Regions from separate parts of the Sinobaca sp. H24 genome, predicted to be linked through region 2. Evidence: a T-box and tRNA genes for the amino acid it is inferred to sense, from the RefSeq annotation. Region 2 holds a T-box; the other holds one or more tRNA genes.

Region 1 (3,415 bases), on a different contig from region 2:
GCGTTTTCGTAATATGTTCCTGGCCCGCCATGTCTTTTAACTGCCTCGGCCTCCATACCCTGTACAATGCCTGATAGCCCAACCCTCTGCCTCCTTTATCGTATTTCTTCTATTTTAATTATACCGATTCTATAAACACTTTTCAAAAGATGATATCCGTTTTTCTTCATTATAATTAATCGCTTTCTTCTATTCAAAGATGAAGAAAAAAGAACCACTCTCAACAGAGTCGTTCTTTTTATCATATGTATAAAGCCGTGCACCTTCTGTCGACAATGCTTTCATGCACGTTACCTATGCAGTTAGCTCGAACCGGGCAGCTCTGCGGCACATAGAAGAGTCCGCTTACTGCTGCTTCCTTCCGGACCTGACAGGATTCACGGGTTTCCATTGCGCAGAACCCGGTTGTCAACACCACTTACATAGGGCAGGCTGCACAAAAGCATAGCCTCGAGAAGGGATTCAGCCTCGCTATAGCGGATTGCGAGTACAGGGCACCGCTACCTCCCCACTTAGCACGGCAAATTGGATAACATATTCAGGCGCTTTATTAGCGCAACTTTTAGTATATATAGTTTTTCATCGGAACGCAATAGGTTCGGCTTTATTCTTCTGGCGGATTTTCATCTGTGTTTGTCTGTTCTTTTTTTTCCAATTCGGCAATCTTTGCCATAATAATATGCGGCGGCGTATGCATAATATGCTCTAAAGGCATATTAAGTTTTTTAGCCAGCATTTGGGCCGTTTCCGCTGAAAATTGATTAGGTGCCATGGATTATCCCCCTGTTTTTATTCATCGTGTTCGTTTACTATATCATGATGAATCGTTGAATCCAACTTCTGCTGCTCTCTTCTTTTTAAGCGCTCTGCTTTTTTCTTTTGACGCAGTTCCAGAAAAAAAGAGGACAGAGCTGCGCCGCACTCTTTTTCCATTACACCGCTTTCTACAACGGCCTGATGGTTAAAACGCGGTTCGTTCAGCAGATTCATCAGCGTCCCCGCGCATCCGGCTTTCTCATCTGCCGCTCCGTAAACCACCCGGACGATACGGGATTGAACAATTGCCCCTGCGCACATAGGACAGGGTTCCAACGTAACGTATAACGTGCAGTTCTCCAGACGCCAGTTCCCCAGTGTCCGGCATGCCTGTTCAATAGCCGTCATTTCGGCATGAGAGCCTGCCTGCTGTTTTGTTTCCCGCTGATTGTATCCATACCCGACAATGGACTCTTCTTTTATAATCACTGCTCCTATAGGCACTTCTCCCATAACCCGTGCTTTTTCTGCCAGCTTCAATGCTTCTTTCATCCAATACGCGTCTGTGTGAGCCATTTCCGTCCCCTTTATTTCCCCTTTGCTTCTATCATACCCAATTTGCGTTTTTCGTGCATCGTCTAATAAAAAACAAAAAAAGCTGCCCTTTAAAAGGACAGCTTTGTCATTTGAAATAATGGCGGAGGAGGAGGGATTCGAACCCCCGCGGGCGATGAAGCCCCTGGCGGTTTTCAAGACCGCTCCCTTCAGCCAGACTTGGGTACTCCCCCGAATGGTTAAAAACTTTTTGGCTGACAAGGAATATAATAGCATATACAAAATACCGGTGCAATAGAAAATAAAAAGAAAGAGCAATTTAATTTTGCTCTTCCTTCTAATTTACGTTAATGCCGCTCCTTGATATTCGGCTAACTCTTCTTCGTTGCACAATACCCAGTGCCCCGGTTTCACTTCCTGAAAGCTTCTTTTTTCATTACTGCCATAGGCTTCAGGATCATATTGAATTCTTTTTCGTGTTCTTTCATGATCCGGATCCGGCAGCGGAATAGCTGACAATAGCGATTTCGTGTAGGGATGGAGTGGATTCTTATATAACTCTTCGCTATCCGCCAGTTCCACCAGATTGCCAAAATACATGACGCCGATCCGGTCGCTTATATACTTCACCATCGACAGATCGTGGGCAATAAACAAATACGTGAGATTTTTTTCTTTTTGCAGCTTTTTGAGAAGGTTCACTACCTGCGCTTGTATCGACACATCCAAAGCCGAAATAGGTTCATCCGCTATAATAAATTCAGGATCTACCGCTAAAGCTCTTGCAATACCCAGTCTCTGCCTCTGTCCCCCGCTGAATTCATGAGGGTATCTGCTGGCATGCTGTTTGTTCAGCCCCACTGTTTCCAGCAGCTCATATACTCTGTTCTTTCGTTCTTCTTTCGAATTCACCAGACCGTGGACATCCAGTCCTTCTGCAACAATATCCAATACTTTCATTCTTGGATTCAGAGAAGAATAAGGATCCTGAAAAATCATCTGCATCTGCCTGTTAAAATCTTTTAGATCTTTTTATTTTTCTTGCCTTGTACGTTTTTCCCTTTAAAGAGCACTTCGCCATCTGTGGCGTCGTATAACCTGATGATGGAGCGTCCCGTTGTTGATTTGCCGCAGCCGGATTCTCCTACAAGGCCGAATGTTTCACCTTTATATATTTCAAAGGTCAGCCCGTCAATTGCTTTCACAATGGTTTTCCGCCCTGTTTTAAAATGCTGCTTTAAATTTTTTACTTCCACTAGTTTTTCTCGCTGGTCTTCTATCATTTTAATACACCTTTCTTCGCTTTATCAGCCTGCATTCTTTTTTGAACAGAAGGAGGCGGAGAAATGGCGGGAGCTTTTGGATCCATTAACCAAGTCGCCGCATAGTGGGTATCCGATACTTTGAACATAGGAGGCTGCTCTTCATAATCTATTTTTAATGCAAATTCATTTCTGGGAGCGAACGCATCTCCTTTAGGAGGATAAAGAAGGTCCGGCGGTGTTCCCGGAATCGCAAACAGCTCTTCTTCCGAACTGTCCAGGGTAGGCATCGAGCCGAGAAGTCCCCACGTATAAGGATGCTTTGGATTATAAAAAAGTTCATCCACTGTACCAATTTCAATAATTTTGCCGGCATACATTACTGCCACCCGGTCTGCAATATTAGCAACAACCCCTAAATCATGCGTAATAAAAATAATGGAAGTATTGGTTTCAGCCTGGATGTCTTTCATAATATCCAATATCTGTGCCTGAATGGTTACATCCAGGGCTGTAGTCGGTTCGTCCGCAATTAATATTTTAGGATCGCAGGCAAGAGCTATCGCAATCATTACACGCTGCCTCATGCCTCCGGAAAACTGGTGGGGATACTGCTTCATTCTGATTTCCGGCTCTGGTATTTTTACCAGCTTGAGTATTTCGATCGCTTTTTCTCTCGCCTGCTGTTTATTCATATTTCTGTGTCTGATAAGGCCTTCCATTACCTGGGTGCCTACTTTCATAGTAGGGTTTAATGACGTCATAGGATCCTGGAAAATCATCGCAAGGTCTTTGCCGCGCACTTTCTGCATCTGTTTTTCGTTTTTTCTTTACAATATCCT
Region 2 (3,415 bases):
AGGAACAGATCGCGTAAAAAGAGGTATGGCTGAAATGCAAAAAGGCGGCGTCATTATGGACGTCATTAATGCCGAACAGGCTAAAATAGCAGAAGAAGCAGGAGCAGTGGCCGTTATGGCACTCGAGCGCGTACCTTCTGACATCCGTGCAGCGGGCGGAGTGGCTCGTATGGCTGACCCTACTATTGTAGAGGAAGTAATGGCAGCAGTATCGATTCCTGTCATGGCTAAAGCCCGTATCGGTCACATAGTAGAGGCTCGTGTACTTGAAGCACTCGGAGCAGACTATATCGACGAAAGTGAAGTATTAACACCGGCCGATGAAGTCTATCACCTGGATAAAAGCGAATTTACCGTTCCATTTGTATGTGGAGCCAGAGATCTCGGAGAGGCTATGCGTCGTGTAGGCGAAGGAGCTTCCATGCTTCGTACAAAAGGCGAGCCCGGCACAGGAAATATTGTTGAAGCCGTTCGTCACATGAGAATGATCCAGTCTCAGGTGAAGCGTGTTATCGGTATGTCCCGTGATGAACTAATGACAGAAGCAAAGAATCTGGGAGCGCCTTTTGAGCTTCTTGTGCAGATTCAGGAAAATAAAGGCCTGCCTGTCGTGAATTTTGCTGCAGGAGGAATTGCTACTCCTTCTGATGCAGCGCTTATGATGCAGCTGGGCGCAGACGGTGTGTTTGTTGGATCCGGTATTTTCAAATCCAATCAGCCGGAGAAATTTGCCCGTGCTATCGTAGAAGCTACGACTCATTATGACGACTATGAATTAATCGGACGCGTTTCAAAAGACATTGGAGAAGCGATGAAAGGTCTTGAAATTTCCACGCTTGCTCCAGGTGACCGTATGCAGGACCGCGGCTGGTAATCCGCTATTATAAAGCTTGAAAGAAGGAATGCTAATATGGTGAAAATTGGTGTGCTTGCTTTACAGGGAGCTGTCCGGGAACATGTAAAAAGCCTGGAAGCTCCAAATACAGAAGTCGTAATTATTAAACGGGTTGAGCAGCTAGATGACTTGGACGGCCTTGTATTTCCTGGAGGAGAAAGTACGACCATGCGCCGTTTAGTAAACAAATATGGTTTTTTTCAGCCACTCCGCGATTTTGCAGAGGTTGGAAAGCCTATTTTCGGTACATGTGCCGGCTTAATTCTTATGGCTGAACGAATTGAAGGCTCAGACGAAGAAGGCCATCTGCAGCTAATGGACATGAAAGTGGAACGAAACGCCTTTGGGCGACAGCGGGAGAGTTTCGAAACGACGCTCGTCGTCGATCAGGTGGCTGACGATGTAGAAGCTGTCTTTATCCGGCCCCGCTCATTTCCGAAACGGGAGAATCCGTTGACATTCTGGCGGAGTATGAAGGAGAAATTGTAGCAGCGAAGCAGAATCATCTGCTGGCCTGCTCATTTCATCCGGAATTAACAGATGATGCCCGTCTGCATCAATTTTTTGTTAAAATGGTTAAAGAAGCAAAAGAAACAAGGCCGGCGCAGGAAACGGTCAGGCCTGTATAAAGCGTTGATGGATACTAGTACTGAAGACAATCGGAACACAGAGAGCCTGTGCAGTGGTGGAAGCAGGCACCGGTTCTTCAGGAATCCAATCCGGAGTGGAGAAGTGAACACCAAGTAGCCTCTCCCGGCTCATCCCCGTTAGCAGATGAACAAAGAGGCAGCAGGCTATGCTGCAATCTGGGTGGCAACGCGGGTGAACTCTCGTCCCTTTTCTATAAAGGGCGGGAGTTTTTTGTTTGAAATTCTATTATTAAATCAGAGGAGGCAGCAGTATGCTGGACGTAAAAAGACTAAGAAAAGATTTTGATGAAGTGAAGAAAAAGCTGGAAAAAAGAGGCGAGAATATTGACGAACTCGATCGTTTTCTAGAGCTTGACGAAAGCCGAAGAAGTCTTATTCAAAAAACGGAGGAATTAAAAAAGAGGCGAAATGAAGTCTCTCAGGAAGTAGCCAAACGCAAACGGGAAAACATAGATGCGCAGGATTTGATTGATGAAACAAAAAATGTATCCGTCAATATGAAAAAGTATGACGAAGAGCTTCGTACGGTAGAAGAAGACCTGCAGCAGCTCATGCTTACGATTCCGAACATTCCCATGAGAGTGTCCGATTGGCGAAAGTGAAGAGGATAACGAAGAAATTCGGAAATGGGGCGAGGCGCCTTCCTTTTCGTTTCCTGTAAAAGCACATTGGGATCTTGGAGTGGAGCTTGGTATGCTTGATTTTGAACGCGCCTCGAAAGTGACCGGCAGCCGTTTTGTTTTTTATAAAGGAGCCGGAGCCAAGCTGGAGCGTGCGTTGATATCTTATATGATGGATCTTCATTCAGATAAGCATGAATATGAAGAAGTGATTCCTCCTTACATGGTTAACCGAGAAAGCATGACGGGAACAGGACAGCTTCCAAAATTTGAAGAAGACGCGTTCAACATCCGCGAAGAGGACTACTTTTTGATCCCTACTGCCGAAGTGCCGGTTACTAATATGCACCGGGACGAAATTATTGAAGGCTGGAAGCTGCCATTTGGTTATTCTGCCTACAGTGCCTGCTTTCGTTCAGAAGCAGGGTCTGCCGGCCGGGATACGAGAGGTTTGATTCGCCAGCATCAGTTTAATAAAGTAGAACTTGTGCGTTTTGTGCATCCGGAAAACTCCTACGAGCAGCTGGAGCTTTTAACCGGTCATGCTGAAAAGGTTCTTCAGGACCTGGAGCTTCCTTACCGCGTACTGAACATGTGTACCGCAGACCTAGGATTTACAGCCGCTAAGAAATATGACATTGAAGTATGGCTTCCAAGCTACGAAGATTATAAAGAAATCTCATCCTGCAGTAATTTTGAAGATTTTCAGGCCCGCCGCGCTAACATTAGATTTAAGCGGGAGCCAAAAGCCAAAACAGAATTTGTCCATACGCTTAATGGTTCCGGATTAGCGGTAGGACGAACGGTAGCTGCTTTAATGGAGAATCATCAGCAGGAGGACGGTTCAATACGTATTCCTAAAGTACTTCAAGGCTATATGGGTGGAAAAACGCATATTTCAGCTAAGTAAATAACCAATTTTTTCTAAGAAAGCAGGAGAGCGAATAGCTCTCCTGTTTTTTGTCTACGAATTTTTTATTATATTTCATAAAAAAATTGTAATGTAAGCGTTATCAATGTATTATTTAACAGGAGATTTGATATTTTCGCAGTAGTCATTGTTAGATAATCTGTCATTTAAATTTAATAAAAATATAAAAACAATATTGCAAATATTCTATGTAGTACTTATAATTACGTTAATCAAATAAAAAAATCTTGCGAATTATCTCAATATTTTATCGATTTGTTTCATTTTTCGTAATAAATAGTAAAGAAATCAGCGAAATATACATAAAGAAAAGAAGTGA

The links. The T-box of region 2 lies ahead of serS (serine--tRNA ligase). A T-box ahead of a tRNA ligase gene usually reads a tRNA of that ligase, here a tRNA-Ser.
Region 1: it has a tRNA-Ser gene. The T-box ahead of serS (serine--tRNA ligase) is inferred to sense a tRNA for this amino acid. The anticodon was not compared.

The regions. Positions count from the first base shown of each region.
Region 1 is NZ_JALBWT010000033.1:54,358-57,772, forward strand. It holds gene dnaX (DNA polymerase III subunit gamma/tau) at 1-82, opposite strand, end outside; RNA gene ffs (signal recognition particle sRNA large type) at 256-521, opposite strand; gene MMY81_RS26595 (YycC family protein) at 605-772, opposite strand; gene tadA (tRNA adenosine(34) deaminase TadA) at 790-1,332, opposite strand; tRNA gene MMY81_RS26605 (tRNA-Ser) at 1,452-1,544, opposite strand; partial or broken gene MMY81_RS26610 (ABC transporter ATP-binding protein) at 1,654-2,594, opposite strand; partial or broken gene MMY81_RS26615 (ABC transporter ATP-binding protein) at 2,591-3,415, opposite strand, start outside.
Region 2 is NZ_JALBWT010000012.1:79,829-83,243, reverse strand. It holds gene pdxS (pyridoxal 5'-phosphate synthase lyase subunit PdxS) at 1-874, shown strand, start outside; partial or broken gene pdxT (pyridoxal 5'-phosphate synthase glutaminase subunit PdxT) at 911-1,524, shown strand; T-box leader at 1,520-1,736, shown strand; partial or broken gene serS (serine--tRNA ligase) at 1,797-3,075, shown strand.